One region of the Mesorhizobium koreense genome, then DNA from elsewhere that is predicted to be linked to it. Evidence: predicted binding sites of a transcription regulator. Region 1 holds the regulator's gene; each other region holds the start of a gene.
What was found. Region 1 encodes PhoB, which activates phosphate uptake and scavenging genes when phosphate is short. Its sites were predicted from a motif close to TGTCATNNANCTGTCAT; they were not measured.

Region 1 (7,137 bases):
CGTGATGCTGGGGCTCGGCCGCGCACTCGGAGAGACCATGGCGGTCACCTTCGTCATCGGCAACGCGCACCGCATCTCGGCTTCGCTGTTCGCGCCGGGCACCACCATCTCGGCCTCGATCGCCAATGAATTCACCGAGGCCGACGGCGAGCTCTACACATCCTCGTTGATCGCGCTCGGTCTCATCCTGTTTGTCATCACCTTCCTGATCCTCGCCGCGTCCCGCTTCATGCTGATGCGGATCGAGCGTCGCGCCGGAAGCTGAGAGGGAGCGTTCGAACGATGGCAGCCGCATCTTCGCGCCACAATCGCCGCAAGGCCCGCAACGCCCTGATGATGGGGCTGAGCATGGTCGCGGCGGCAATAGGGCTCGCCTGGCTGGCGCTCATTCTGGGTGCGCTGGTCTGGAAGGGGACTGCCGGCCTGTCGTTTGCCGTGTTCACCGAGATGACGCCGCCGCCGGGCGAAGCGGGAGGGCTCCTCAACGCCATCGCCGGCAGCGTCGTCATGACCGCGATCGCCATCGCGGTCGGCACGCCGGTCGGCATCCTCGCCGGCACCTACATGGCCGAATACGGCCGTTTCTCGAAGCTCACCGTCGTGGTGCGCTTCATCAACGATATCCTGCTTTCCGCCCCTTCCATCGTCGTCGGCCTGTTCATCTACGAGATCATGGTGCGGCCGTTGGGGCATTTCTCGGCGCTCGCCGGCGCCTTCGCGCTCGCCATACTGGTGATGCCGGTGGTGGTGCGCACGACGGAAGACATGCTGAACCTCGTGCCGAACGCGCTGCGCGAAGCGGGCACGGCCATCGGCGCGCCGCGCTGGATCGTCATCCGATCTGTTGCCTACCGTGCCGCGCTGTCGGGCATCGTCACCGGCGTGTTGCTGGCGATCGCGCGCATTTCGGGCGAGACGGCGCCGCTCCTGTTCACCGCGCTCAACAACCAGTTCTGGTCGAGCAACGTCAACGCGCCGATGGCCAGCCTGCCGGTGACCATCTTCCAGTTTGCGCTCAGCCCCTATGAGGAATGGCAGCAATTGGCATGGACCGGCGCGCTGATCATCACCTTCGCCGTGCTGATGTTGAGCATCGTCGCACGCGCCCTTACCGTCCGGAGAGAGGACAGATGACACAAATGCTGTCGCCGACATCCATCGCCGCCAGCCGGCCGGCCGCCGAAGAGGTGAAGCTCGAGGTGAGCAACCTCAATTTCTTCTACGACCGGACGCGGGCGCTGAAGGATATATCGCTGTCGCTGCCGGCGAAGAGCGTGACCGCCTTCATCGGGCCTTCCGGCTGCGGGAAATCGACGCTTCTGCGCGTCTTCAACCGCATCTACGAACTCTATCCGAAGCAGCGGGCCGAAGGCGAGGTGCTCCTCGACGGCCGCAACATCCTCGACAAAGGGCAGGACCTGAACCTGCTTCGCGCCCAGGTCGGCATGGTCTTCCAGAAGCCGACGCCCTTTCCGATGACCATCTACGAAAACATCGCCTTCGGCATCCGGCTCTACGAGAAACTGCCGAGGTCCGAAATCGACGGTAGGGTCGAGGAAGCGCTGAAGCGCGCCGCGCTCTGGACCGAGGTGAAGGACAAGCTCAACGCCAGCGGACTCAGCCTCTCCGGCGGCCAGCAGCAGCGGCTCTGCATCGCGCGCACGGTCGCGGTGAAGCCGGAGGTGATCCTGCTCGATGAACCGGCCTCCGCGCTCGACCCGCTCTCGACCGCGAAGATCGAGGAGTTGATCGACGAATTGCAGGCCGACTACACGATCGTCATCGTCACCCACAACATGCAGCAGGCCGCCCGCGTGTCGGCCCGCACGGCCTTCATGTATCTCGGTGAACTCATCGAATTCGGCGACACCGAGCAGATCTTCACCTCGCCGCATGACAAGCGCACCCAGGACTACATCACGGGCCGCTTCGGCTAGCCCCGCCTTCACAGGGACCGGATCATGAGAGAGCATACCGTCACCGCTTTCGACGAGGATCTGAAGGCCGTCGACCGGCTGATCCACGAGATGGGCGACCTCGCCGCCGCGATGGTCGGATCGGCGACCCGCGCGCTGCTCGACCTCGACAACCCGCTCGCCCACCACGTCGTGTCGCAGGACGCGGTGATGGACGCCATGCAGCGCGATCTCGACGAGCGGGCGATCACGCTGATCGCACGCCGCCAGCCGGTGGCGGGCGATCTGCGTTCGGTGGTGGGCGCCATCCGCATGGCAGCCGACCTGGAGCGGATCGGCGATCTGGCCAAGAACATCGCCAAGCGCGTCGGCGCGGTGGGCGAGGCGGTGCCGCCGCGCCGGTTCGCCCATGGCATCGACGCCATGACCGATCTCGTCCTCGGGCAGGTCGAGGGGGTCGTGCGCAAATACGAGGAGCGCGATGCGGAGGGGTTGAGCGGATTGCGCAGCGACGACGAGAAGATCGACATCCAGTATACGGCGGTCTTCCGCGAACTTCTGACCTATATGATGGAGGACCCGCGCAACATCACTGCCTGCACGCATCTCCTGTTCTGCGCCAAGAACCTCGAGCGGATCGGGGACCATGTGACCAATATCGCGGAAAACGGCTATTATATCGTCACGGGCCGGCAACTTTCGCCCGACCGGCCGAAGCAGGACGAAACGGCGAACGTACTGGCGGAATAGCAGACAGGCCGATGCCGATGATCGCACCGAAAATCCTGGTGGTGGAGGACGAAGAGCCGCTCTCCGTGCTCCTGCGCTACAATCTGGAGTCCGAAGGCTACCAGGTCGAAACGGTCATGCGCGGCGACGAAGCCGAGATCAGGCTGAGGGAGAACGTGCCGGACCTTCTCGTGCTCGACTGGATGCTGCCAAGCATCTCCGGCATCGAGCTTTGCCGCCGGCTCCGCATAAGACCCGAGACCGAACGCCTGCCGGTGATCATGCTGACGGCGCGCGGCGAGGAAAGCGACCGGGTGCGCGGGCTCTCGACCGGCGCCGACGACTATCTCGTCAAGCCGTTCTCCATGCCCGAATTCGTGGCACGCGTGCGGGCGCTCCTGCGGCGGGCGAAACCCGAGACACTTTCAAACGTGCTCAAGGTCGGCGACATCGTACTCGATCGCGAGACGCATCGCGTCTATCGCGGGGAGGCCGAGATCAGGCTCGGCCCGACCGAATTCCGCCTGCTCGAATTCCTTATGCGCAGCCCCGGCCGCGTCTTCTCGCGCGGCCAGTTGCTCGACAATGTGTGGGGCGAAACCATCTATATCGACGAGCGCACGGTCGACGTCCATGTCGGGCGCCTGCGCAAGGCGGTCAATGACGGCCGCTTGCCGGACGTCATCCGCACGATCCGCGGCGCCGGCTATTCCATTCAGGAGAGCTGACCAGCGTCCTGCGGCTTCAGGCAACCGCCCTCCCGCGTGCGGCCACGGAGGGCGGGTTTCCGGCGGCGAAAACCTCCTGGTCGAGGAAGGTCAGCGCGCGCATGGCGCAGCCTTCGCGGATAAGTGAAAGCTGGTCCGGCTCGGTGGCGAACGATATCGCTTCCTCGTGCTGGCCGCCGACGGTCCTCGCGATCGCGGCGCGCATCGGTCCCTCGATCAGGTCGAAGGCGCGCGCGCCGATACCGACCATCGCGACGGGCGCCGGATCGATCAGCGCGAACAGGCTGCCGAGGCCAAGGCCGATCGCCTCCCCGGCTTGCGCGTAGGCTCTCCGCTCCGGTCCGTCATGCGTACGCGCCGCCTCGGCGAGCGCCAGCATATCCCGGTCCTCGATATCGGCGATGAAATGGTCGCGGTCGGGCAGGGCGTGGGCGTTGCGCCAGATCGCATAATTGCCGGCATAGGCCTCGATGCAGCCGCGCCGTCCGCAGCGGCAGAGATCGCCGTCCGGGATATGGATCATGTGGCCGAACTCGCCGCCGGAAGAGCGCGTGCCTGTGAAGAGTTCGCCGTTCAGGAAGAGGCCCATGCCGATACCGTTCGACAGGAGCACGGAGACGAAATTGTCGCGATAGCGCTCCGGGTCGCGCCAGCGCAGCGCCACCGCCGTCATGTTGCAATCGTTCTCCACCGTGACCGGAAGGCCGAACGCCTTCTCCAGCGCATCCCCGAAGCGGATATTCCGGTGCGGCGTGATCGGCGACCAGAGCATCGCCGCTCCGCCTGAATCGGCGACGCCCTGCACGGCAAAGGAAATGCGCATCACCCTCGATCCGGCGGCGGCGCTTCTGGAGACGAGGCGGCCGACAATCCCGACCGCCTCCGCGATCAGCTCGTCCCGCGCAAGCGTCATCGTCGACAGCCTGCACTGCTCGGCCGCCACGATATTCCCGGCATAGTCGAGGAGCGTCGCGGAAAGCGTGTTCAGCGCCAGCAGCATCGTGACGACCGAACTCGTTTCGGGATTGAGGCCGAGAGCCACCTGCGGCCGGCCGCGTTTCGACACCGCCGTCCCGCCCTTCACCTCGGTGAGAATGCCTTCCTCGATCAGGTCGGCCGAAATCGCCGAAATGGTGGAATGGCTGAGCCCCGTAATTCCGGCGATCTCCGTACGCGAGGGTTGCCGGGCGCGGCGGACGGCGGAGATGATCATGGCACGATTGCGCCGCCTGAGATCGTCGTGGCGGATTCCGACCGTCATTTACACAATTCCTCCCGTGCCGTCGGGCGTCGGATCCAGCCGGGGCCGATCGGAGCCGCATGACAGCGCGTGAAGTATATTGACATGGATAAAAGAGTGAGTCATTCTTTTTTTCGAAGCTCGAAATAAAGAGCTTCCCAGAGACCGACGGTCTATTCATCGCGCCGGTTCGGCGCAGGGAGGAAATCATGGGAAAGTTTACGGCCGCCTTGCTGGCGGGTGCCGCGATCACGCTTTCGTTCTCGACGTTTGCTCAGGCGAAGGACAAGATCATCGGCGTGTCCTGGTCGAACTTCCAGGAAGAGCGCTGGAAGACGGACGAGGCCGCGATCAAGAAGCAGCTCGAGGCCGATGGCGATAAATATATTTCCGCTGACGCCCAATCCTCTGCGGAAAAGCAGTTGAGCGACATCGAGAGCCTGATCTCGCAGGGCGCCAACGCGCTCATCGTGCTGGCCCAGGACTCCTCGGCGATCGGCCCGGCCATCCAGAAAGCGACGGACGAAGGCATTCCGGTAGTCGGGTATGACCGGCTGATCGAGAATCCGGAAGCGTTCTATCTCACCTTCGACAACAAGGAAGTCGGCCGCATGCAGGCGCAGGCGGTCTTCGCCGTGAAGCCGGAAGGCAATTACGTCTTCATCAAGGGCTCGTCGGCCGACCCGAACGCGGATTTCCTGTTTTCCGGCCAGATGGAAGTGCTGAAGGCTGCCATGGATGCCGGCAAGATCAAGAATGTCGGCGAGGCCTATACAGACGGCTGGCTGCCGGCGAACGCCCAGAAGAACATGGAGCAGTTCCTGACGACCAACAACAACAAGGTCGACGCGGTGGTCGCTTCCAATGACGGCACGGCCGGCGGTGCGATCGCGGCACTTGCCGCGCAGGGCCTTGCCGGCTCCGTGCCGGTTTCGGGACAGGACGGCGACCATGCGGCGCTGAACCGTATCGCTCTCGGTACCCAGACCGTGTCGGTGTGGAAGGATGCGCGCGAACTCGGCAAGAAAGCGGCCGAAATCGCTTCCATGCTCGCCGACGGCAAGAAGATGACCGAGATACCGGGCGTCCAGAAATTCGACGGCGGGCCGAAGCATGTCGAGATGAACTCGATCTTCCTGAAGCCGCTCCCGATCACCAAGGACAATCTCGACGTGGTGATCGATGCCGGCTGGATCAAGAAGGACGAAGTCTGCCAGGGCGTGAAGGCCGGAACCGTCAAGGTCTGCGGCTGAGCTTCGACAGATCGCGCCGCCGCGGTTTGACCAGAACCGCGGCGGCCACGTAATATGGCAGTTAGCGCGGCAGACGCGGTGGCTCGCTTTGCCGCGCGGGGAGGAAGCCATGTCCGATTCGACCGCGCCGCTCGACCGCGCCCGGGCGGCGGAACTCAGTCCCCTGAAATCGTTCCTCAGGGCGACCGAAATCGACACCCGCATGCTCGGGATGGTGGGGGCGCTGGCCCTTATCTGGATCGTTTTCCATATCCTGACGGGCGGGCTGTTCTTGACGCCGCGCAACCTCTGGAACCTTTCGGTCCAGTCTGCCTCGATCGCCGTCATGGCGACGGGCATGGTGCTGGTCATCGTGACGCGCAACATCGACCTGTCCGTCGGCTCCATGCTCGGCTTCATCGGCATGATCATGGGGGTGACGCAGACCGAGTTCCTTCCCAAACTGCTCGGCTACGAGCATCCGACGATCTGGATCATCGCGCTCGCGGTCGGTCTGGTCCTCGGTCTGGTCCTCGGCGCCTTCCAGGGCTTTCTTATCGCCTATCTGGAAATCCCGTCCTTCATCGTGACGCTTGGCGGCCTTCTGGTCTGGCGCGGCGCCGCGTGGTGGGTGACGAGCGGCCGTACCGTGGCGCCCATGGACGAGACGTTCAAGCTCATGGGAGGCGGGCCGCAGGGGTCGATCGGCGCCACATGGAGCTGGGTGGTGGGGATCGTGGCCTGCCTCCTCGTCGTCCTCGCCCTCATCAACGGGCGAGTGCAGCGCAGCCGCTTCCGCTTTCCGCAACGCCCCGTCTGGGCGGAATTCTTCCTGGGCGGCGTGACCTGCATCGCCATCCTGGCGGCGGTCGGTGTCGCCAATTCCTATCCGTGGCCGATCGGCATCGTGCGCCGCTATGCCCAAGCGCATAACATCACCATCCCCGACGGCGGGCTGTTCATCGCGCACGGTATCGCCATACCGGTGCTGATCGCGATTGCGGCCGGCGCGGTCATGACCTTCCTCGCGACGCGCACGCGTTTCGGCCGCTACGTGTTCGCCATCGGCGGCAATCCGGAGGCGGCCGAACTTGCCGGCATCAACACGCGCTGGGTGACGGTGAAGGTCTTCATGCTGATGGGCATGCTGACGGCGGTGAGCGGCGCCATCTCGATCGCGCGGCTGAACGCGGCGACCAACGCGCAGGGCACGCTGGACGAGCTTCTGGTGATCGCGGCGTCCGTCATCGGCGGCACGTCGCTCGCCGGCGGCGTCGGCACGGTCGCGGGTG
Region 2 (7,137 bases), 670 kb from region 1:
GACGAAATAGTGCATATGTTATCGGCTCCCCTGGAGCGTCGCATGGCGGCGCGCTCCTTTTGTCGTTCCCCTAGTCGTAGCTTCTCGCTTCCGGATTGCAACCGGCTTTTTCGCACCCCCAGCCGCATTTTTACGATGCCGGTTCAGAGTCGGCGATCATTTATCTTTGTCCCGTCCGTCCTCTGGACCAGCCGGAAGCTAGCATTGGCATAGCGCAATGTCCTTGCGTCGAATCCGGTTTCTCACAGCTTTCACCGAAGCCAATTCGGCCATGCTATCAATTTTTAGTGTTTCCTTGCGTGTCGGAAAAATCTGGAAACGGCGTCCCAATCCGTGCCCGGCGGATCAGGTGACGACGAAGCCATGCGCGAACGGATCGCGATCGTCGATGAAGATGGTATTCAGTCCCGTCATGCGGGCCCAGCCGCCGATCGAAGGGACGATGGCAGGCTTGTTCGCCACCGTGGTCTCGGCCTCGACGCGGCCCTTGAAGAGCGAGCCGATGATCGATTCATGGACGAAGCTGTCGCCGGCCTTCAGCCTGCCCTTGGCGTGAAGCTGCGCCATGCGCGCCGACGTGCCGGTGCCGCAGGGCGAGCGGTCGATCGCCTTGTCTCCGTAGAACACGGCGTTGCGCGCATCGGCCTCGCTGTTTGTCGGTTTTCCTGTCCATAATATGTGCGAGAGCCTGTTGATCTCCGGGTGCTCCGGATGGGCGAAGCTGTAGCTCTCGTTCAGCCGCTGGCGCAGCACCGGGCTCCAGGCGATGAGGTCGCCCGCCGAATGATCGGCCATGTCGCGGTAGTTCTCCTGCGGCTCGATGATGGCGTAGAAATTGCCGCCATAGGCGACGTCGACCTTCAGCGGCCCGAGGACCGGACACTCCACCGCAAGCTGTTCGGCGTAGAGGAAGGCCGGCACGTTGGTGATGCGCACTTCCTCCACATATTGGCTTTCCTGGCGGTATTCGGCGACCACCAGGCCCGCCGGAGTGTCGAGTCGCAACACGCCAGGTGTCTTCGGCTTCACCAGTCCGTTCTCGATCGCCATCGTTACCGTGCCGATAGTGCCGTGGCCGCACATCGGCAGGCAGCCGGAGGTCTCGATGAAGAGGATCGCGATGTCGCAATCCTCGCGCGTCGGCGGATAGAGGATCGAGCCCGACATGATGTCGTGGCCGCGCGGTTCGAACATGAGGCCGGTGCGGATCCAGTCATATTCGGCGAGGAAATGCGCGCGCCGCTCCAGCATGGTGGAGCCCTGGAGTTGCGGACCGCCGCCGGCGACGAGCCGGACCGGATTGCCGCAGGTGTGACCGTCGATGCAGAAGAAGGAGTGGCGTGCCACGATATGCCTCTAGAAACGCGTTGGGCGGAAAGGAGAAAGGTCGATCGGAGGAGCCTCGCCCGAAACGAGGTCGCGGATCAAGCGTCCCGTCGCCGCGGCTTGGGTCAGGCCGAGATGACCGTGCCCGAAGGCATAATGGACGTTCGCGGCGGAACGGGAGTGGCCGATGATAGGGAGCGAATCTGGAAGCGAGGGGCGGAAGCCCATCCATTCGCGGCCCCCCTCCGTCCTCAATCCCGGGAGGAAAAGACGAGCTTTCTCCAGCATTGCTTTCGAGCGGGCGAAATTGGGCGGCCGGTCGAGCCCGGCGAGTTCGACGGCGCCGCCGACGCGAAGCCCGGTTTCCAACGGCGTAACGACGAAGCCATGGCCGGAGAAGATCAATTGCCGCTTCAGGTCGAAGGCATGGACGGGAAGCGTCGTGTTGTAGCCGCGCTCGGTTTCGAGCGGGATGGTGTCGCCGAAGCGGCGGGCCCACAGATGCGACCAAGCCCCGGCGGCGACGATCAGCTTATCCGATCTGAGTGTGCGACCGTCTTCGAGGCGGATCGACGTTCCGTCGTCGCCCAGCGCCGCTTCGACGACACGGCCTTTGAGGAAAACCGCGCTCTTGCTCTCCGCATATTTCCAGATGGCCTTGCCAAGCAGCATCGGGTCGGAGACGGTTTTCCAGCCGGGAACGAAGGCGCCTTTGACGAATTGAGGCGAAAGGCCAGGCTGCAGTTCGCCGATTTCCGCGCCGGCGACATGCCGGAAGGCGATGCCGTGGCGTTCGCGCGCCGCCCAACCGGGCAGCGAGGCGTTGAACTCGACCTCGGATTCATAGAGTTCCAGCGAGCCGTCCTCGCGCAGCATGGAGCGTGTGCCGGAGCGCTCCATCAGCGCCATCCATTCGGATTGGGTAAGCCGCATCAAAGAAGCCTGCGCAGTTAGCGCGCCTTCATAACCGCCATGGCCGGCGCGCCAGAAGCGATAGAGCCAGGGGAGGAGATGCGGCAGATAGGAAGGCGGGATGGCGAGCGGCCCGAGCGGGTCGAGCAGCCAGCGCGGCAGATTGCGCAGCATACCCTTCTGCGCAAGCGGCAGCACGTCTGAGAAGGCGAAGGCGGCGGCGTTGCCGGAACTCGTTTCCTCGCAGATGCCGGTGCGGTCGATGACCGTCACCGCGCAGCCTGCCTCGGCAAGATATGCGGCGGCGCAGATACCGACGATGCCGGCACCGATGACGGCGATATCCGATCTGCTATCGCCGTGCATCGGCACCCTCCGCGCCTTGTGCCCGGATATCAGGCAGCCTTGTCGATCGAAAGCTTCGGCAGGACCGGCCGTGTTGCCAGCGCATCCTTGATGATCTTCTCGACGCGCACGCGCTCGGCACCTGCAAGCGGCTGGCGTGGCATGCGTACCCTCTCGTTCGAGCCGATCGCGTGAACCTCCGCGAGCTTGATGTTCTGGACCAGATTGGTCGAGACGTCGAGATCGAGCAGCGGACGGAACCAGCGGTAGATCGTAAGCGCTTCCGCCGTGCGGCCGGCCTTCATGAGCTGGTAGACCGCGACGGTTTCGGCAGGGAAGGCGGTCACAAGGCCGGCGATCCAGCCTACCGCGCCGACCGAAAGCGCCTCGAAGGCCAGATTGTCGACGCCGGTGAACAGGTCGAAGCGGTCGCCGAACCGGTTGACGATGTCGATCGAGCGGCGGATCTCGTCCGAGGATTCCTTGATGGCGACGAAATGATCGTCGTTCGCCAGTTCCGCCATGATGTCGAGCGTGACGTCGACCCGATAGGCGATGCGGTTGGAATAGATCATCACCGGCAGGCCGCCGGCAGCCGCGACGGCCTTCAGCGTGGTGACCGTCTCACTGGGATTGGTGTGGTAGATCGGGCTCGGCACGATCATCAGCCCGTCGGCGCCTGCCTTTGCGGCGCGTTTGGCCAGCGAGACCGCGTCGCGTGTCGCCGCTTCGTTGATGGTGAGGAGCGCAGGCTTGCGTCCCGCCACGCCCTTCATCGTGTTGAAAACCTCAAGTTTTTCGTCATGCGAGAGCATCGGGCCTTCGCCGAGCGAACCGCAAGCGATCAGCCCGTCGCAGCCGGCATCCATCAAAAGCGCGAAGCAGCGCTCCATTTCCGCATGATCCAACTCGTCGCCGTCCGTGAACTTCGTCGTAACGGCGGGCATGACACCTGACCACATGGCCTTATCTCCTCTGATATATCTGTGATATATTTGCTATCGCGGGCGCTTGTCAAGCGAATTCCGCTCTATGCGGAAACGGCGGTGCGCCGCTGATTTTCTCATAAACTTGCTTTTACGTAAGCAATGGCTTACTCAGGTGTGATGACCGCATCCGACCCGTTCCACGCGATCAGCGATGCCACGCGGCGTCACATTCTGGAAGAACTGAGACGGAACCCCAGCACCGTCAACGCTCTCGCTGCGGGGCTGCCGATTTCGCGTCCCGCCGTTTCCCAGCACCTGAAAATCCTGCTCGATGCAAGGCTCGTCACCGTGGAGGTGTCTGGCACGAAACGCATCTACGCGACGAACGATGCGGGGTTCATCCGCCTCAACATCTGGCTCGACCAGTTCTGGAAAGGCTGAAGGACTACGCCAAAACCCTATAGGCCGATGGTCAGGTCCGCCATCGACAGGCTCCTTGTCATTGCCGCCCCGGAGCGATGGAGCCTAAAAACACCCTTCCCGAAAGCGGACACCGGTTTCGGGATAAAGGCATGCGAAAAATCAGGAACCTGAAGCGTATACAGCGAACCTAAAGGGTCGCGGCGCGCCTTAGTGCCTTGTCTTCAGCTTTTCGATTTCGTCTTTAAGTGCCAGTTTTCGTCTCTTAAGGGCGGTTATTTCGAGTTCGTCGGTTGAGGGATGGGTCAGGGCTTCGTCAATCTCGCGCTCTATGTCGCCATGCTTTCTCTGCAATTCCTCAAGATGGGAAGCGAGAGCCATGATTTCTTCTCCTGTTCCGTTTTCCTCGTCAGGCCGGTACATGGACATCTGTCGCCGGACATTGCATGTGACGGCCGGATGACAGTGTGCCACCGGAATATGGCGAAGTCGAATGCGCGGTAGTAGCATTTCCGGTGTTGTCGTAATGTGCTATGAATCAATACTGCAGCGCATTGCGTGGCCGGCTTCCGCCGGGAAGGCGCCGGGGAATCTGGATTCATGTCGGAACAGGAACAGGCCGGAATTCGTCTCGAATTCGCGCGCCTGAAGCAGGAGCATGCCGATTTCGACGCAGCCATCAACGCCATGATCGCCATGGGTTGCGACGCCCTGCAGATTCAACGGATGAAAAAGAAGAAGCTGGCCATCAAGGACCGGCTCAAGGACCTCGAGGACAAGGTTATCCCCGATATCATCGCCTGAGTGCGATTCGCGCCCGAGGATCGATCTGGCGAAGAAGACGCTGGCGGGGGAAGATGACAGCGTCGAGTCGTCGCTCGCGGGCGCGGTTTCATGTTAATCAGCATGATGGACCATGCCGGGGAAATTCTGATTCTGACCGGGGCGCCGGGCTCGGGGAAAACCACGGCGGCGCGGATGCTCGCCAAACAACCAGGCTCCGCGAAAGTGCATCTTCATTCGGATGAGTTCTGGCATTTTATCAAGAATGGAGCGATCCCGCCCTATCTGCCCGAAGCCCATAGGCAGAACGCCATAGTCATCGACGTTCTGGCAGGGGTTGCGGCCGGCTATGCCAGGGGCGGCTATTTCGTCGTCCTCGACGGCATTCTTGGGCCATGGTTCCTGCAGGCGTTCGGGCAAGTTGCGGCGCCGATCCACTATGTCGTCCTGCGGCCGCCGCTCGATGTGGCTATCCGGCGCTGCCGGGAACGCGGCGGCGATACGCTGACCGATCCGGCGCCCATAACCGCGCTTCATCAGCAATTCGGTTCGCTCGGTCCGCTTGAGCGGCACGTCTTGCTGACCGAGGGTCAGACGCGCGAGGAAACGGTAGGTGCGGTATCCGATGCCGTGCGCGGCGGCGCGTTTCTGCTGACAAAACCACCGCGCCGGTGACCGGTGCCCGAAGAGGCCGGATACCGCCTTTCAGGTCATGGCTGGAATTGGAACCAGCGCAGTCAATTTCTTGCGGCGCCCGACCGTTTCCTCTATGCGGCGGTCTCGAAACATGAAGGGGCAAGACATGTCGCGCGCCGATGTCGCCATCATCATGGGCAGCCAGTCGGACTGGCCGACCATGCGCCATGCCGCCGAGACGCTAGCCGCGCTCGGCGTCGGCTTCGAGAAGCGTATCGTCTCGGCGCACCGCACGCCGGAACGGCTCTACGAATTCGCGCGCGGCGCCAGGGATGCCGGCTTCAAGGTCATCATTGCCGGTGCGGGCGGTGCGGCGCACCTGCCCGGCATGGCGGCGGCGCTGACGCCACTTCCGGTGCTCGGTGTTCCCGTCGAGTCGAAAGCGCTTTCGGGCCAGGATTCCCTGTTGTCGATCGTGCAGATGCCGGCAGGCATCCCAGTCGGAACGCTGGCGATCGGACGCTCCGGCGCCGTTAACGCGGCGCTCTTGGCCGCTGCCGTGCTGGCGCTTTCCGACCCCGCGCTTGCCGGGCGGCTCGACGCCTACCGCGCCCGGCAGACCGAGGCGGTGGCTGATATCCCGGGGGATGAGGAACCAAGGGGCGACGCATGAGCAAGCCGCTCGCGCCGGGCGCCGCGATTGGCATCATCGGCGGCGGCCAGCTCGGCCGCATGCTGGCGATGGCTGCTGCCCGGCTCGGCTACCGCACGGTCGTGCTGGAGCCGCAGGCCGATTGTCCCGCGGCCCAGCTTGCCAACCATCAGATCGTCTCCGCCTATGACGATCCGGCAGCACTCGACGCGCTTGCCCGGCAAGCCTCGGTCGTCACCTATGAATTCGAGAACGTTCCGGTGGAAGCGGCGAACCGCCTGGCGCTCAGCGTGCCGGTCTTTCCGCCGCCGCGTGCGCTCGAAGTGTCGCAGGATCGCCTGGCCGAAAAGACATTTCTCAACGCTAACGGAATATCCACAGCCGCGTTCCGGGCGGTGGATAATGACGGGGATATCGCGGCTGCGCTCGACGCGTTCGACGGCAGCGGCGTGCTCAAGACGCGCCGGCTCGGCTATGACGGCAAGGGTCAGAGGGTCCTCCGCTCAGGCGAGGTGAGGAGCCTCGAAGGTACGTTCGTGGCAATGGGCAACGTCCCGCTGATTATCGAAGAACTTGTATCCTTTGAATGCGAGATATCGATGATCGCCGCGCGCGGCAGCGACGGCTCGGTCGCAGCATTCGATCCCGCCCGTAATGTCCACCGTGAAGGCATATTGCGCAGCTCGACCGTGCCGGCCGGTGTTCCGGAGGAGATCGCGGGGGAGGCGCGGCGGGCGAGCTTCAGGCTGCTCGAAGCGCTCGACTATGTGGGCGTCATCGGCGTCGAATTCTTCGTAGCGGCCGACGGCCGCGTGCTTGCCAACGAGTTCGCGCCGCGCGTCCACAATTCCGGCCACTGGACCGAGGCGGCCTGCGTCGTCTCCCAGTTCGAGCAGCACATAAGGGCCATCGCCGGCCTGCCGCTCGGGGAGCCCGGCCGGCATTCCGACTGCGTCATGGAAAATCTGATCGGCGATGATATGGATCGCGTGCCGGCGCTGCTTGCCGAGCCAAACCTGCTGCTGCATCTCTATGGCAAGGCGGAAACCCGCCCCGGCCGCAAGATGGGGCATTTCACGCGGCTGTCTTCGGGAGTATAGCCAGCCTGCCGGCGCGTGGACGCGAGGTTGACAG
Region 3 (7,137 bases), 540 kb from region 1:
TGATCAAGGATATCCGCGCGCTGGCGCTGAAGAAGTTCCGCGACCGCGAAAGCGCCTTCATCGCGGAGGGGCTGAAGCTCGTCATCGACGCGCTCGACCAGGGCTGGTCGATCCGCACGCTGGTCTTTGCCAAGACGGGCCTCGGCAACCCCGCCGTCGAGAAGGCCGCCGCCCGTACGGTGGCTGCCGGCGGAACCGTTCTGGAAGTCAGCGAGAAGGTGCTCGGCGCCATCACCCGCCGCGACAATCCGCAAATGGTGCTCGGCGTCTTCGCCCAGAAATTCGTGCCCCTCGCCTCGATCCGGCCTTCCGGCCAAGATGTCTGGGTGGCGCTCGACCGCGTCCGCGATCCGGGCAATCTCGGCACCATTATCCGCACGATCGATGCGGCCGGCGCCAGGGGCGTCGTCCTTGTCGGCGATTGCACCGATCCTTTTTCACTCGAGACCGTGCGCGCCACCATGGGATCGATCTTTGCGGTGCCTGTCGCGCGGGCATCCGTTGAAGCCTTTCTCGGATGGCGGCGGGATTTCCCCGGCCTCGTCGCCGGAACGCATCTCAAGGGCGCGGTGGATTACCGCTCGGTCGATTTCAGCGGCCGGCCGGTATTGCTCCTCATGGGCAACGAGCAGCAGGGTCTGCCCGACGATCTCGCCGCCGCCTGCGACCGGCTTCTGCGCATCCCGCAGGCCGGCCGTGCCGATTCGCTCAATCTTGCCGTGGCCACCGGCGTCATGCTCTTCGAAATCCGCCGCAACGCCCTCAGGATCGATCCGGAACCGGCCAAGTGAAACTGCGCTCCTTACTGCCCTATCTCCTGATCGTGGTCGCCGCCATCGGCGTCGATCAATGGGTCAAGCAGCTCGTCGAGAACGGCATGGGCCTGCACGAGCAGATCGATCTCCTGCCTTTCCTGGCGCTCTACCATGCGCGCAATACCGGCATAGCCTTTTCGCTGCTAGCGGATTTCGGGGATGTCGGCCTCATACTGGTCGCGCTTGCGGTGATCGCGGTCGTGCTGATGCTTGCCATGCGTACGAGCGACCGGCAGGTGCTGGCCCGGGCTGGCTTCGCGCTGGTCGTGGGCGGCGCGATCGGCAACCTCATCGACCGCGCGACGCTCGGCTACGTGATCGACTACATCCTCTTCCACACGCCGGTCTGGTCCTTCGCGATCTTCAACCTCGCCGACGCGTTCATCACCGTTGGCGCCGGCCTCGTGCTGTTGCAGGAGTTCGTCGATTGGCGGCGCGATCGCCACACGAGGGAGCCGGAACCGCCCTCCGGGCGTTGACGGAAGCAAGGCAACGGTCCAAGCGGTGCTGAAAACGGAGAAAAAGATGTCCGATACGTTCAAGGCCATTCTCGTCTCGCGCGACGAGGAAAAGAAACAATCGGTCTCGACCGTCGAACTCGGCGATGCCGATTTGATGGAAGGCGATGTCACCGTCGCCGTCGAAGCGACCACGGTGAACTACAAGGACGGGCTCGCCATTACCGGAAAGGCGCCGGTCGTGCGGCGCTTCCCGCTCGTCCCGGGCATCGATTTCGCCGGTACGGTGATCCAGTCGAGCCATCCGGACTGGAAGGAGGGCGATCGTGTCGTCCTCAATGGCTGGGGTGTCGGCGAAACGCACTACGGCGCCTATGCCGGCCATGCCCGCGTCAAGGGCGACTGGCTGGTGCCGCTGCCTGAGGGCTTGACTGCCCATCAGGCCATGGCCGTCGGCACGGCCGGCTACACGGCCATGCTCTGCATCCTGGCGCTGGAGCGCCACGGCATCACGCCGGCACGCGGCCCGGTCGTGGTGACGGGCGCGGCCGGTGGGGTCGGCTCGGTCGCCATCTCGATCCTTTCAAGGCTCGGCTACCATGTCGTCGCCTCGACCGGTCGGGCCGCCGAGGAAACCTATCTGCGCGACCTCGGCGCCGCGGAGATCATCGCGCGCGACGAATTGTCGGGCCCGGCAAAGCCGCTCGGCAAGGAACGCTGGGCCGGCGGTGTCGATGCGGTCGGCAGCCACACGCTCGCCAACGTATTGTCCATGACGTCCTATGGCGGTGCTGTCGCCGCCTGCGGGCTGGCGCAGGGCATGGACTTGCCGGCGAGCGTCGCCCCGTTCATCCTGCGCGGCGTCTCGCTGCTCGGCATCGATTCGGTGATGGCCCCAAAGCCCATCCGCATCGAAGCCTGGCGGCGCATCGCCTCCGACCTCGATCATACCAAGCTTGCCGCGCTTTCCACCACCATCGGCTTCGACGGCATAATCCAGGCCGCCCACGATATCGTCGAGGGTAAGGTGCGTGGCCGCATCGTGGTCGATATGGATTGAGAAGTGTCGCTTCGCTAAAATTGTAGCGAAGGCCCAAAACCTTCCCTAATCGGTGTTCCGCTATCCTCCATGGCGAGATGGCGGAACCAGGCTTTCATTCGGATACGGCGTTTGCGACGGACGGCGGCGATGCGGCCCCCGTAGCGCGTGCCGCGCCGCATGTCGTGTCCCCGCTTCCTGTGCCTATTGCCGCGCCGCGCCCGCTCGCCGGCCGCATCTCCGCCACGCCCGGATATCTGCTCTACGCGATGACCTTCATCGCCGTCATGCTTTCAGGCCTCGCCCATCTCTCGGGCTCTCCTCATTACCTCTCCGTCGCCATTCTGATGGTCGGCATCGCTTCTTTCCTGATCGGCTGGCGTACGCGCAACGAAGCGGCCAAGGTCGGCCGCATCCTCGATGGCGAGGCCGCCAGCCGCGCCGAGATCGAGACGCTCGCCGACCGCATGTGGGAATTGCAGGAAAGCGAGGAACGCTTCCGAGGCTTGATCGACGCACTCGGCGACATCGTCGTCCACCGCGACCGGGACGGCCATATCGTCTATGCCAACCGTGTGCTGGCCGATCTTGTCGGCTGCCCGCAAAAGGCGCTTTCCGGCAAGACGCTCTCCGAACTCGGGATCGAGATCGGCGTGGTGCCCGATGCCGCCTTCGCCGAAGGCGAGTGCCTGAGTTCCACCGATGTCGCCATTCGTTCCGGCGGCGAGACGCGCTGGTATTCCTGGATCGAACTCTCCGTGCGCGACAAGGCGAGCAACGCCGTCTCCCACCGCGCCATCGCGCGCGACATCACTGCCCGCAAGCGCGCGGAAAAAGCCTCCGTGGCGGCGCGCGAGCATGCCGAATTCGCCAATCTCGCCAAGTCGCGCTTCCTGGCGACCGTCAGCCACGAGATACGCACGCCCATGAACGGCATCATGGGCATGGCCAAGCTTCTGGCCGATACCCGCCTGTCGCCGGAACAGCGCACCTATGTCGGCGCCATCTCCACCTCCGCCAGCGCGCTTCTCGCGCTGATCGAGGACCTGCTCGACTTCTCTAAGATCGAAGCCGGTCGCTTCGATATCGAGCCGCAATCGGTGTCGCCGCGCGAGATCGTCGAGAATGTTTGCGAACTTCTCGCCGCCAAGGCATACGCCAAGGGGATCGGGCTCGGCTGCTATTGCGCGCCGGACGTTCCGGCGATCATCGCGGCCGATCCGAACCGCTTGCGGCAGGTACTGCTCAATCTGATCGGCAACGCGGTGAAATTCACCGATGAAGGCGGCGTGCAGGTGACGGTGGAAGCCGCCGGGACGGCGGCTTCATCCTCGATCCGCTTCACGGTGGTCGATACCGGTCCTGGAATGCGCAAGGCCGACCTGGAACGCATCTTCCAGGAATTCGAGCAGGCGGATGGCACCTCGACGCGCAGATATGGCGGCGCCGGCCTCGGCCTTGCCATTTCGAAACGCATCGTCGAGGCGATGAGCGGCCGCATCGGCGTCGATAGCGAAGCCGGTGTAGGCAGCCGGTTCCATGTCGAACTGCCGCTTGGCCGCATGACGACGCTCGGTGCCCGGTCGAAGGTGCTGGCGGGCCGCGGGATCGGCATCCTCTCGCCCAACCGGGTCGAGCCGGAACTGATCGCGCGGGCCGTCGAGGCTTGCGGCGGCTCAGCGGTCGTCGCCGACAGTGTCGCAGCACTTGCCCGCGAGGCAGAGGCCCGGAACGTGGAACTTGACTCGATTCTTGTCGATACGGCGCTGGAAGAGCCCGATGGTGGCATCCTCAAGCGGCTTCGCCACAAGCTCGGCGGGTCTTTCGAAGCCATAACGCTGATCGCTCCTTCGGATCGGGGACACCTCGCCGAATACCGCCAGGCCGGCTACGCGACTTTCCTCGCCCGCCCGGTGCGCGGCGAGACGTTGCTGCGCGTGCTGCTCGCCGCGAAATCGGCCGACCCGATCCTCAAAACGCCGGAAAAAGCCGAACCGGCCGGTACCGGTCTGCCGGAAACCGGAGAAACCGCCTTCAACGTCCTCATCGCCGAAGACAACGAGATCAACGCCATGCTGGCGCGGGCGGCACTCTCCAAGGCGGGGCATCGCGTCCGGCTCGTCACCAATGGCCGGGCGGCGGTCGACGCCGTGATCCATGCCCAGGCCGGCAGGCGTTTCGACGTAGTGCTGATGGACTTGCATATGCCGGTCATGGACGGGTTGGACGCCATCGCGCTCATCCGCAAGCACGAGGAAGAGCACGGCGCTCCGCCCGTTCCCATCATGGTTCTTTCCGCCGACGGGCAGGAGACGACACGGCATGCCGTGCTGGCCCACGGCGCTACCGGTTTCGTCTCCAAGCCGCTCGATCCGAAGGCGCTCGCGGAGGCGGTGGCCGAACAAGCCGTTGCATGAGCGGCCGAACTCCGGCATCCTTGCCGCCAAATGCGGAACTGCCACGAAACTGTCATTCTCCTGTTGCAGGGACCGGCTAAGGGCCGGTCCGGTGACCGAATCGGGAGAACCATCGATGCGGGCGATGATGCTGGAACGTAAGAATAATCCCGTATCCGGCCGGGCGCTTCCCGCAACGCAGCGCAAGGACGTGCCGGCCGGCGGCGTGCTCGGCCGCATCGGCCGGCTGGAGGTACGCCTGGCGCGGGATGCGGAGGAAATCGCCGCCGCGCAGGAGGTTCGCTTCCGCGTCTTCTACGACGAACTCGGCGCCCGCCGCGATGCGGTCACGGCGGTTGAGCGGCGCGATTCGGACCGTTTCGATTCGGTCTGCGACCATCTCCTCGTCGTCGACACGGCTATCCACGGCCCCGCAACGCAGCAGATCGTCGGCACCTATCGCCTCCTGCGCCAGGAGAGCGCGATTGCCGCCGGCGGCTTCTATTCCGACGAGGAATTCGAACTCGAGGCGCTGATCGCCCGCCATCCGGGCAGGCGCTTCCTCGAACTCGGCCGTTCCTGCGTACTGCCGGCTTACCGCTCGAAGCGCACGATCGAGCTTCTCTGGCAGGGCATCTACGCCTATGTCGGCTACTACGATATCGCTGTCATGACCGGCTGCGCCTCCTTCCACGGCACGGTGCCGGCGGCGCATGCCGAGGCGCTGTCCTTCCTTGCCCAGAATTGCCGGGCCGATCCCGAATGGGACGTGCGCGCCGTGATCTCGCGCTACCACACGATGGACCTGATGCCGCCCGAGGCTGTCCGTTCCCGCTCGGCGCTCGCCGCCATGCCGCCGCTCATCAAAGGCTATCTCAGGCTGGGCGCCCGGATCGGCGACGGCTGTGTCATCGATCGCGATTTCGGCACGACGGACGTGTTCATCATCCTGCCGATGGAATTCGTTTCCGAGCGCTACCTGAATTACTACGGCGCCGAGGCCGAGCGCTTCAACGCGTGAATTCAGGACCTGCGGCGCAAGACCCTTGACGCGGATTGAACGGCCGGCCTCTTCGGTTTTACCGCCCATTTGATTACGCCAGCCTCCCTGTCGTAGTGTGCTTCGGCATTCATGTGGGAGGTCGCCAATCGATGCCGGACACGCGAAGCCGTTTTCTGCGCGAATTGGCGCGATGAGTTATCAGTTTGATTTCCAGGATGTCTTTGCCGCCTGGCCCGAGCTTGCCTGGGGCGCGCTCCATACCCTCGTCCTGTCAGGCATTGCGATGGTCATCGGCATGGTCGTCGCCGTCGCCGGAGCACTCGGCAAGACCTCGGGTCCGAAGCCCGTCCGCATCGTCATCGACGCCTATATCGAGCTGATCCGCAATACGCCTTTCCTGATCCAGATCTTCATGATCTTCTTCGGCCTGCCTTCGCTCGGCATCCGCCTGTCGTCCAACACCGCGGCGGTGATCGCGCTGGTCGTCAATGTCAGCGCCTATGGCATCGAGATCATCCGGGCCGGCATCGAGAGTATCCACGCCGGCCAGATCGAAGCCGGCAAGGCGCTCGGGCTAAGGCCGCTCCAGATATTCCGCCTCATCGTCCTCAAGCCTGCCATCCAGGCGATCTATCCTTCGCTGACAAGCCAGTTCATCCTTCTCCTTTTGAACTCCAGCGTCTGCTCCGCCATTGCCGCGACCGAACTGACGGCGGCGGCCGGCGACATCCAGTCGCGCACCTTTCGTTCCTTCGAGGTCTATTTCGTCATCACCTGCATGTATTTCGCCATATCCGCCTTCTTCTGGGGTGTTTTCGGCTCCATCGAGAAGAACTTCCTGCGCACGCCGGGCAAACGGTAGGGGAACGGCGATGCGCGAACTCGGTTCGGGGGATCTCTTCTACATTATCGGCGCCATCCGCTGGACGCTGCTACTCTCTCTTTTTGCCTTCGCCGGCGGCGCTTTCGGCGGCGTGCTCGTTGCGCTCGCCCGAACCGGCCGTTTCCGCTGGTTGCGGCTGGTCGCGGCCGGCTTCATCAAGATTTTCCAGGGAACGCCGCTTCTGATGCAGCTTTTCCTGGCTTTCTTCGCGCCCGGCATCTTCGGGATCAGCGTCGATCCCTGGGCGGCGGCCGCGCTCGGCCTCTCGCTGCACGCCAGTGCCTTCCTCGGCGAGATATGGCGCGGCTCGATCGAGGTCGTGCCGGCGGGCCAGACCGAAGCCGCCACCGCGCTCGGCCTGCGCTATTGGCCGAGGATGGCGTTGGTCATTGCACCGCAGGCGATTCGCATTGCCATCCCGCCGACGGTCGGCTTCCTCGTGCAACTCATCAAGGGCACGTCGCTTGCCTCGATCATCGGCTTTGTCGAGCTCACGCGCGCCGCCCAGATCGTGAACAACGCCACCTTTCACCCGTTCACGAT
Region 4 (7,137 bases), 240 kb from region 1:
CCACGGCTTCCTTCGCCTTGTTCGATTGCAGCGGCCCGATCAGGTGCAATTCGATGTCCGGTTGCTCCGCCTTGAGGCCCGGCCATTTCGACTGAGCCTCCTGCACACGGTTCTCCCCGAACACGCGCTGGCCAGTCTCGATGACAGGGCGGATCGCATCGGCTGCGAAGGTCTTGGAAACAGCAACGAGCGTAACCGATCCGGCTGCCCGGCGTGCATCGGCCTCGGCTCTTGCGATATTCTCTTTCACGGCGTTCAGCCGCGCCACCTTATCCGTCATTTCTTTGCTGCTCCAGCATGCGCCAGCACGCGCAGTTGACGCTTCGTGCAAAGCATGGTGAAGGTCGCGCCACATTTCCAACCTGTGACCGTCTTCTCCTGCCCTGCCTTTTAAGCGAAAACCCTGTCATGGCAACTGAACGATATAATCCGCGCGCATCCGAGGCCAAATGGCAGAAGGCATGGGACGAGGCGCGGCTCTTCGAAACCCGGAACGACGATCCGCGACCGAAGCACTACGTGCTGGAGATGTTCCCCTATCCGTCGGGCCGCATCCATATGGGCCATGTGCGCAACTACGCCATGGGCGACGTGGTGGCACGCTACCGTCGCGCGATGGGCTCGAACGTTCTGCATCCTATGGGTTGGGACGCCTTTGGCCTGCCGGCGGAAAACGCCGCGCGCGACAACAAGGTCAACCCGCGTGAGTGGACCTACGCCAACATCGCCGCGATGAAGGCGCAACTGAAGACGATGGGGCTGTCGCTCGACTGGGCGCGCGAGATCGCGACCTGCGATCCGAGCTATTACAAGCACCAGCAGAAGATGTTCCTCGATTTCTGGCGTGCGGGCCTAGTCGAGCGCAAATCGGCCAAGGTCAACTGGGACCCGGTCGACATGACGGTGCTCGCCAACGAGCAGGTGATCGACGGTCGCGGCTGGCGTTCCGGCGCCGAGGTCGAGCAGCGCGACCTCACGCAATGGTTCTTCAAGATCACGTCGATGGCGCAGGAACTGCTCGACGGGCTCGATACGCTCGACCGCTGGCCGGAGAAGGTCCGGCTGATGCAGCGCAACTGGATCGGCCGGTCGGAGGGCCTCCTGATCCGCTGGGCGATCCAGCCTGAAACCGCGCCTTCCGGCGAGACCGGACTCGAAGTCTATACGACTCGTCCCGACACCATCTTCGGCGCCTCCTTCATGGCGGTTGCGGCGGATCACCCGCTGGCGAAGAAAGCGGCTGAGAAGAACCCGAAGCTGGCAGCCTTCATCGAAGAGATACGTCATGCCGGTACTTCGGTGGCGGCGCTTGAGACGGCGGAGAAGAAGGGCTTCGACACAGGTATCCGCGTGGTCCATCCGTTCGATCCGTCATGGACGCTGCCGGTCTACGTCGCCAATTTCGTCCTGATGGAATACGGTACCGGCGCCATCTTCGGCTGTCCGTCGGGCGATCAGCGCGACCTCGACTTCGCCAACAAGTACGGACTGCCGGTCATCCCGGTCGTCATGCCCGAAGGGGGGGATGCGGCGACGTTCCGCGTCACCGAGGACGCCTATGTCGACGACGGCGTCATGATCAATTCGCGCTTCCTCGACGGCATGCGGCCGAAACAGGCTTTCGAGGAGGTCGCCACGCGGCTCTCTGGGATTTCGAGCGGCAACCGGCCGGTGGCCGAGCGCAAGGTGCAGTTCCGCCTGCGCGACTGGCTGATATCGCGCCAGCGCTATTGGGGCTGTCCGATCCCCGTGATCCACTGTGACGATTGCGGGGCGGTGCCCGTTGCCGATTCCGCGCTTCCTGTCGAATTGCCGACCGATGTCACCTTCGACAAGCCGGGCAATCCGCTCGACCGTCATCCGACCTGGAAGCATGTTTCCTGCCCGAAATGCGGTAAGGCGGCGGTGCGCGATACCGACACGATGGACACGTTCGTCGATTCGTCCTGGTATTTCGCCCGCTTCACCGATCCGTGGAACGAGAGCGCTCCGACGACGCTCGCCTATGTCGACGGAAAGCAGGGCTGGCTGCCGGTCAATCAATATATCGGCGGCATCGAGCACGCGATCCTGCATCTGCTCTATTCCCGCTTCTTCGTTCGCGCCATGAAGGCGACCGGCCATGTCAACGCGGTCGAGGAGCCTTTCGAGGGGCTGTTCACGCAGGGCATGGTGGTGCACGAGACCTATCGGCTCGGCAGTGGGCCGAGCGCGCAATGGATCGAGCCGGCCAAGGTCAGGATCGATGAGGTGGACGGCAAGCGTAGCGCCACGCTCATTTCATCCGGCGAGAAGCTGACGATCGGCTCCATCGAAAAGATGTCCAAGTCGCGGAAGAATGTGGTCGATCCCGACGACATCATCTCCGGCTACGGGGCCGATACGGCGCGCTGGTTCATGCTCTCCGATTCTCCGCCCGACCGCGATGTCATCTGGACCGAGGCCGGCGTCGAGGGTGCGCATCGGTTTGTGCAACGGGTCTGGCGCATGGTGTCGGATGCCGCGCCCTTCCTGAAGGGCGTCGAGGCGCGGCCGGCGCATGAGGGGCCGGCTGCCGAAATCTCCCGGTCGGTGCACCGCACTTTGAAGGCGGTCGGCGAATCGATCGAGCGGCTGGCCTTCAACACGGGCGTTGCCGCCATATACAAGCTCGCCAATGTCCTGCAGCCCGTGCTTGCGGAGCTTGCCGCCGGAAAGGACGACGCTGCCATCCGCGCCGCGTTGCGCGAAGCTGTCGAGACGCTTGCCGTCATCATCGCGCCGATGATGCCGCATCTGGCCGAGGAATGCTGGGCCGCGATCGGTGGCGAAGGACTGGTCGCCGAGCGCGCCTGGCCTCTGTTCGACCCGGCGCTGGTCGTTGATGAGGAAATCACATTGCCGGTGCAGATCAACGGCAAGAAGCGCGGCGATTTGACAATTGCGCGCGACGCGGATCAAGGTGCCGTCGAACGGGCGGCGCTCGACCTCGATTTCGTCAAGAAGGCGCTGGAGGGCAGGCCGCCGCGCAAGGTGATCGTGGTTCCACAAAGGATCGTCAATGTCGTTGCGTGAACGGAAAGGCCCGCTCTTCGCATTCGCATTCGTTGCCGGTCTGGCGGTCACCGCCTCCGCCTGCACGGTTCGGCCCCTCTACATGAAGGAGGACCCGGCCTCGGCCGGCGCGTCCGCCGGGACTGCCGCGGAGCTGGCGTCGGTCGCGGTTAATCCGGTTAAGACACGCTATGCCCAACTGGTGCGCAACGAGTTGATCTTCCTGCTGGGCGGCGGCGCCGGCGAGGCGACGAACCCCCGCTATACGCTGGACCTCAACGTCTCCAGCCAGCTTATGTCGAGTGCGACGGCTCCCGCCTCCACGCGTGACGACGTCAACGTCCCGACCGCCGCCATCCTGACCCTGACGGCGAACTATACACTGGTCGACGTGACGACCAGCAAAACGGTCGCCAAAGGCAGCCGCAATATCTCCTCCTCGATCGACGTTCCACGCCAGCAATACGCCGCGCTGCGTGCCGAAAACGATGCGCAGCAGCGTGCCGCGCGCGAATTGGCCCAGCTTCTGCGATTCGCCATCGCGCAGGATCTCGTGCGCGAAGGGAAGAAATAGGCCTCGACCGCGGGGAACTTTCGCATACCCGCCGGGTTTACGGATCGGATGTCATTGCGGCGTCACAGAGTTCAGACAGACAACCCTGAATCGAACGGGCCTGAACCGAGCGGGTTGCAAATGGATCTCCGTACGGCGCCGTCCTCCTTCGCTGAAGCCTTTGCCGGCGAATTGCCCGGTTCTACGCCTCGCGAGCCACATATCATCGACCAGCTGATCGAAGAACGTGCCACGCATCTGTCGAAGACGGCGCTGTGGCCCGTTTTGCGCCCGATCCTCTACCGTGCTTTCCAATACAGGCGCGCCGTTTCACTGGCCGACGAGATCGCCGGCATGTCGGGCCATGATGCGATGGCGCATCTGGGCGCGTTGCTGTCGCTGGATGTCGATGTGATCGGCCTTCCCAACATTCCCTTGAGCGGCGGGTTCATCCTTGCGCCCAGTCACCCGACGGGCATTGCCGACGGAATCGCGGTCTTCGAGCTTCTGAAGGCTATCCGGCCAGACATGGCGATCTTCGCCAACCGCGATGCACAACGTGTCGCCCCCGGCTTCCGGGACCTCATCATCCCGGTCGAATGGCGACAGGACGAGAAGACCCATGCCAAGAGCCGCGACACGCTGGAGTTGACCGCTCGCGCCTTCATGCAAAAGCGGGCGATCGTGCTTTTCCCTTCGGGCCGCATCGCCTACTGGCATGAGGGAAAGCTGACGGAGCGGCCATGGCAGACCTCGCTGATCTCGCTCGCCAGGCGCTATGACTTTCCGGTCGTTCCCGCGCGCATGACCGCGCGCAATTCAGGTCTCTTCTACTTCCTATCGAAATATTCGACGGAATTGCGCGACATGACGATCTTCCGCGAATTGCTCAACAAGAAGGGTCGCTCCTATTCCGTCACGATCGGCCGGCCGATCCCGGCTGCCGACCTAGAAGGCGAGCCGGGCGAAGTGATCGCGCGTCTGCAAGAGCATACGGTTTTCGGTCTTGCCGCCGATCCGGATGCCGATTTCCGGGCGCAGGAAAAGCCTGTCAGCCGATCGTGATCGCCAATCCGGGAAGGTCGATGCCCGATAGCGTCGTCGACCATTTCTCGCTTGCCGTGACCGGAAAGGCGCGGGTCAGTGTTCCGGTCGTCACCAATTCGCCGGCCCTGAGCGGCGGATTGAGGTCGTCGCTCCCCAACACCTCGACCAGATGTTTCAGCGCGCTCAGCGGACCGTCAAGCACATTCGCGCCCTTGCCGATATCCGCTTCCTCTCCATTGCGATGGAGCGCGATTGCGAAGCTCGGCAGCGCCTCGAACAAAGCCTCGCGTTCATCCGCTTGGATGGCGCGGCGCGGCCCGACGACCAGCGCGCCGTGCAACCCGCCGTCTGCGATGCAGTCGGCGACGGTGAAGCGCCAGCCGGGGAAGATCGAATGCACGATCTCGAAGCCGTGCGCGACCCAGGCGAGAGCGGCCAGGATTTCCCGCTCGTTCATGCCGGGGCGCAAATCGTCGGCAAGGCCGAACATGATTTCCGGCTCGATCCTCGGCTCTGGCAGGTGCGAGACGCGAATCACCCCGTCCGCCGGGATCTCGCTGGCAGTCGTATCGTAGACATCGCCCCAGATCGGCTCGTAGACGCCGTACTCCGACCATATGCCGCGATTGGTGAAGCCGATCTTGCGACCGATGGATGCCGCACCGTCTTCCTCGCGCAATCGGCGCAGTGCCGCCGTGACCCGATAGGCCTCGCGTGCCGTGAAGGAAGGGCGCCGCAGCGAGAAAGGCTCGATCTGGCGCCCGCGCTTCAGCGTTTCCAGCGCTTCGCGGGCGATGGCTTCGGCTTCTTCCTCGTGCATCCGAACTATGACCTAGGCGATGGTCTGGCCGGTCTTCTTCCAGTCGGCGAGGAAGGATTCCAGGCCCTTGTCGGTCAGCGGATGCTGGTAAAGCGCCTTGAGGATTTTAGCCGGGACGGTCGCGACGTCGGCACCGATGAGGGCTGCCTGCTTGACATGGTTCACCGTGCGGATCGAGGCGGCGAGGATTTCCGTCTTGAAATCGTAGTTGTCATAGATCGTCCGGATCTCCGAGACGATCTCCATCCCGTCATCGGCCATATCGTCGACGCGGCCGACGAAGGGGGAGATGAAGGTCGCGCCGGCCTTGGCGGCGAGAAGCGCCTGGGTGGCGGAGAAGCAGAGCGTGACGTTGACCATGCGGCCTTGTGCGCGCAACGCCCTGCATGCCTTCAACCCGTCCATGGTCAGCGGTACCTTGATGGCGATGTTTTCGGCGATGCCGGCGAGCACCTTGGCCTGCTTCATCATGCCGTCGTAATCGGTCGCGGTGACTTCCGCCGAAACCGGTCCCTTGACGATGTCGCAAATCTGTTTCGTCACATCGAGAATCTTGCCGCCCGATTTCATGATGAGCGAGGGATTGGTGGTGACGCCGTCGACGAGGCCCAGATCGTTCAGTTCCTCGATTTCCTTTAGGTCGGCTGTATCGACGAAAAATTTCATTGCCGTCTCCTTCATTAACATGGAGCGGCGGGCATCCGCCGCATCGTTGGCTTTGATTTAGTGCAAAGTGCGGGCAAGGTCACGCGCCATGAAAGAAGATTCGCGCGAACGACAGGTCGTGCCGGTGCTGGTGCCGGTGCCGACAGCCGAACCGTACTCCTATGCCGTGCCCGAAGGCATGACGGCCGGGCCGGGCGCGATCGTGCGCGTGCCGCTCGGTCCGCGCCAGGTTGCCGGTGTCGTATGGGACGGTGAATGCAGCGCCGTCGATCCGAAAAAGCTGCGTGCCATCGAGGAGGTGTTCGACTGTCCGCCCGTCAACGCCGACATGCGCCGCTTCATCGAATGGATCGCGGCCTACACGCTTTCAGCGCCGGGCATGGTGGCGCGGATGGTGCTGCGCGTGCCGGCAGCCTTCGATCCGGAGCCGCCGCTCGAAGGGCTGCGTTTCACCGGAACCTTGCCCGAGCGGATGACGGATGCGCGTCAGCGCGTGCTCGAACATGCCGGCGACGGGTTGGCATGGACGCGTTCGGGCCTTGCACATGCGGCGGGCGTTTCCTCCACCGTCATCGACGGGTTGCGCGAGCAGGGCACGTTCGAGCCGGTGTTACTGCCGCCAAGGCCCATCGTGGCGGCGCCCGATCCGGGCTACCATATTCCCGAACTGACGCCCGCCCAGCGCGAGGCCGCGGCCTATCTTCGGAAGAAGGCAGGTCAGGGCTTTTCGGTCGCACTTCTCGACGGCGTCACCGGTTCCGGCAAGACGGAAGTCTATTTCGAGGCGATCGCTGCGGCGTTGCAAGAGGGCCGGCAGGTGCTGGTGCTGGTGCCCGAAATAGCGCTCACCCAGCAATTCCTCGAGCGCTTCCAGGATCGCTTCGGTGCGAAACCGGCGGAATGGCACTCCGACCTCGCGCCGCGCAGCCGCGAGCGTGTCTGGCGCCAGGTCGCGGAAGGGGCGGTAAGGGTCGTCGCCGGTGCGCGGTCGGCGCTCTTCCTGCCGTTCAGGGACCTT

Region 2: the regulator PhoB is predicted to act here: its motif matches at 4,381-4,397, upstream of RBH77_RS07365 (YdcH family protein).
Region 3: the regulator PhoB is predicted to act here: its motif matches at 4,769-4,785, upstream of olsB (l-ornithine N(alpha)-acyltransferase).
Region 4: the regulator PhoB is predicted to act here: its motif matches at 3,657-3,673, upstream of RBH77_RS05455 (1-acyl-sn-glycerol-3-phosphate acyltransferase).

What each region holds. Positions count from the first base shown of each region.
Region 1 covers NZ_CP134228.1:869,787-876,923, forward strand. Annotated here, with positions in the region: gene pstC (phosphate ABC transporter permease subunit PstC) at 1-265, shown strand, start outside; gene pstA (phosphate ABC transporter permease PstA) at 283-1,134, shown strand; gene pstB (phosphate ABC transporter ATP-binding protein PstB) at 1,131-1,937, shown strand; gene phoU (phosphate signaling complex protein PhoU) at 1,962-2,666, shown strand; gene phoB (phosphate regulon transcriptional regulator PhoB) at 2,684-3,373, shown strand; gene RBH77_RS04085 (ROK family protein) at 3,390-4,634, opposite strand; gene xylF (D-xylose ABC transporter substrate-binding protein) at 4,823-5,866, shown strand; gene RBH77_RS04095 (sugar ABC transporter permease) at 5,976-7,137, shown strand, end outside.
Region 2 covers NZ_CP134228.1:1,538,766-1,545,902, forward strand. Annotated here, with positions in the region: gene RBH77_RS07340 (ABC transporter permease subunit) at 1-15, opposite strand, end outside; gene RBH77_RS07345 (4-hydroxyproline epimerase) at 346-1,347, opposite strand; gene RBH77_RS07350 (NAD(P)/FAD-dependent oxidoreductase) at 1,357-2,604, opposite strand; gene RBH77_RS07355 (dihydrodipicolinate synthase family protein) at 2,634-3,545, opposite strand; gene RBH77_RS07360 (ArsR/SmtB family transcription factor) at 3,690-3,953, shown strand; gene RBH77_RS07365 (YdcH family protein) at 4,143-4,313, opposite strand; gene RBH77_RS07370 (YdcH family protein) at 4,533-4,736, shown strand; gene RBH77_RS07375 (ATP-binding protein) at 4,842-5,390, shown strand; gene purE (5-(carboxyamino)imidazole ribonucleotide mutase) at 5,518-6,024, shown strand; gene RBH77_RS07385 (5-(carboxyamino)imidazole ribonucleotide synthase) at 6,021-7,103, shown strand.
Region 3 covers NZ_CP134228.1:328,010-335,146, reverse strand. Annotated here, with positions in the region: gene RBH77_RS01500 (TrmH family RNA methyltransferase) at 1-791, shown strand, start outside; gene lspA (signal peptidase II) at 794-1,294, shown strand; gene acuI (acrylyl-CoA reductase (NADPH)) at 1,341-2,333, shown strand; gene RBH77_RS01485 (ATP-binding protein) at 2,411-4,729, shown strand; gene olsB (l-ornithine N(alpha)-acyltransferase) at 4,845-5,729, shown strand; gene RBH77_RS01475 (amino acid ABC transporter permease) at 5,902-6,573, shown strand; gene RBH77_RS01470 (amino acid ABC transporter permease) at 6,584-7,137, shown strand, end outside.
Region 4 covers NZ_CP134228.1:1,112,716-1,119,852, forward strand. Annotated here, with positions in the region: gene RBH77_RS05440 (YggS family pyridoxal phosphate-dependent enzyme) at 1-280, opposite strand, end outside; gene leuS (leucine--tRNA ligase) at 409-3,054, shown strand; gene RBH77_RS05450 (LPS assembly lipoprotein LptE) at 3,041-3,607, shown strand; gene RBH77_RS05455 (1-acyl-sn-glycerol-3-phosphate acyltransferase) at 3,728-4,651, shown strand; gene RBH77_RS05460 (2-keto-4-pentenoate hydratase) at 4,638-5,453, opposite strand; gene fsa (fructose-6-phosphate aldolase) at 5,466-6,119, opposite strand; gene RBH77_RS05470 (primosomal protein N') at 6,208-7,137, shown strand, end outside.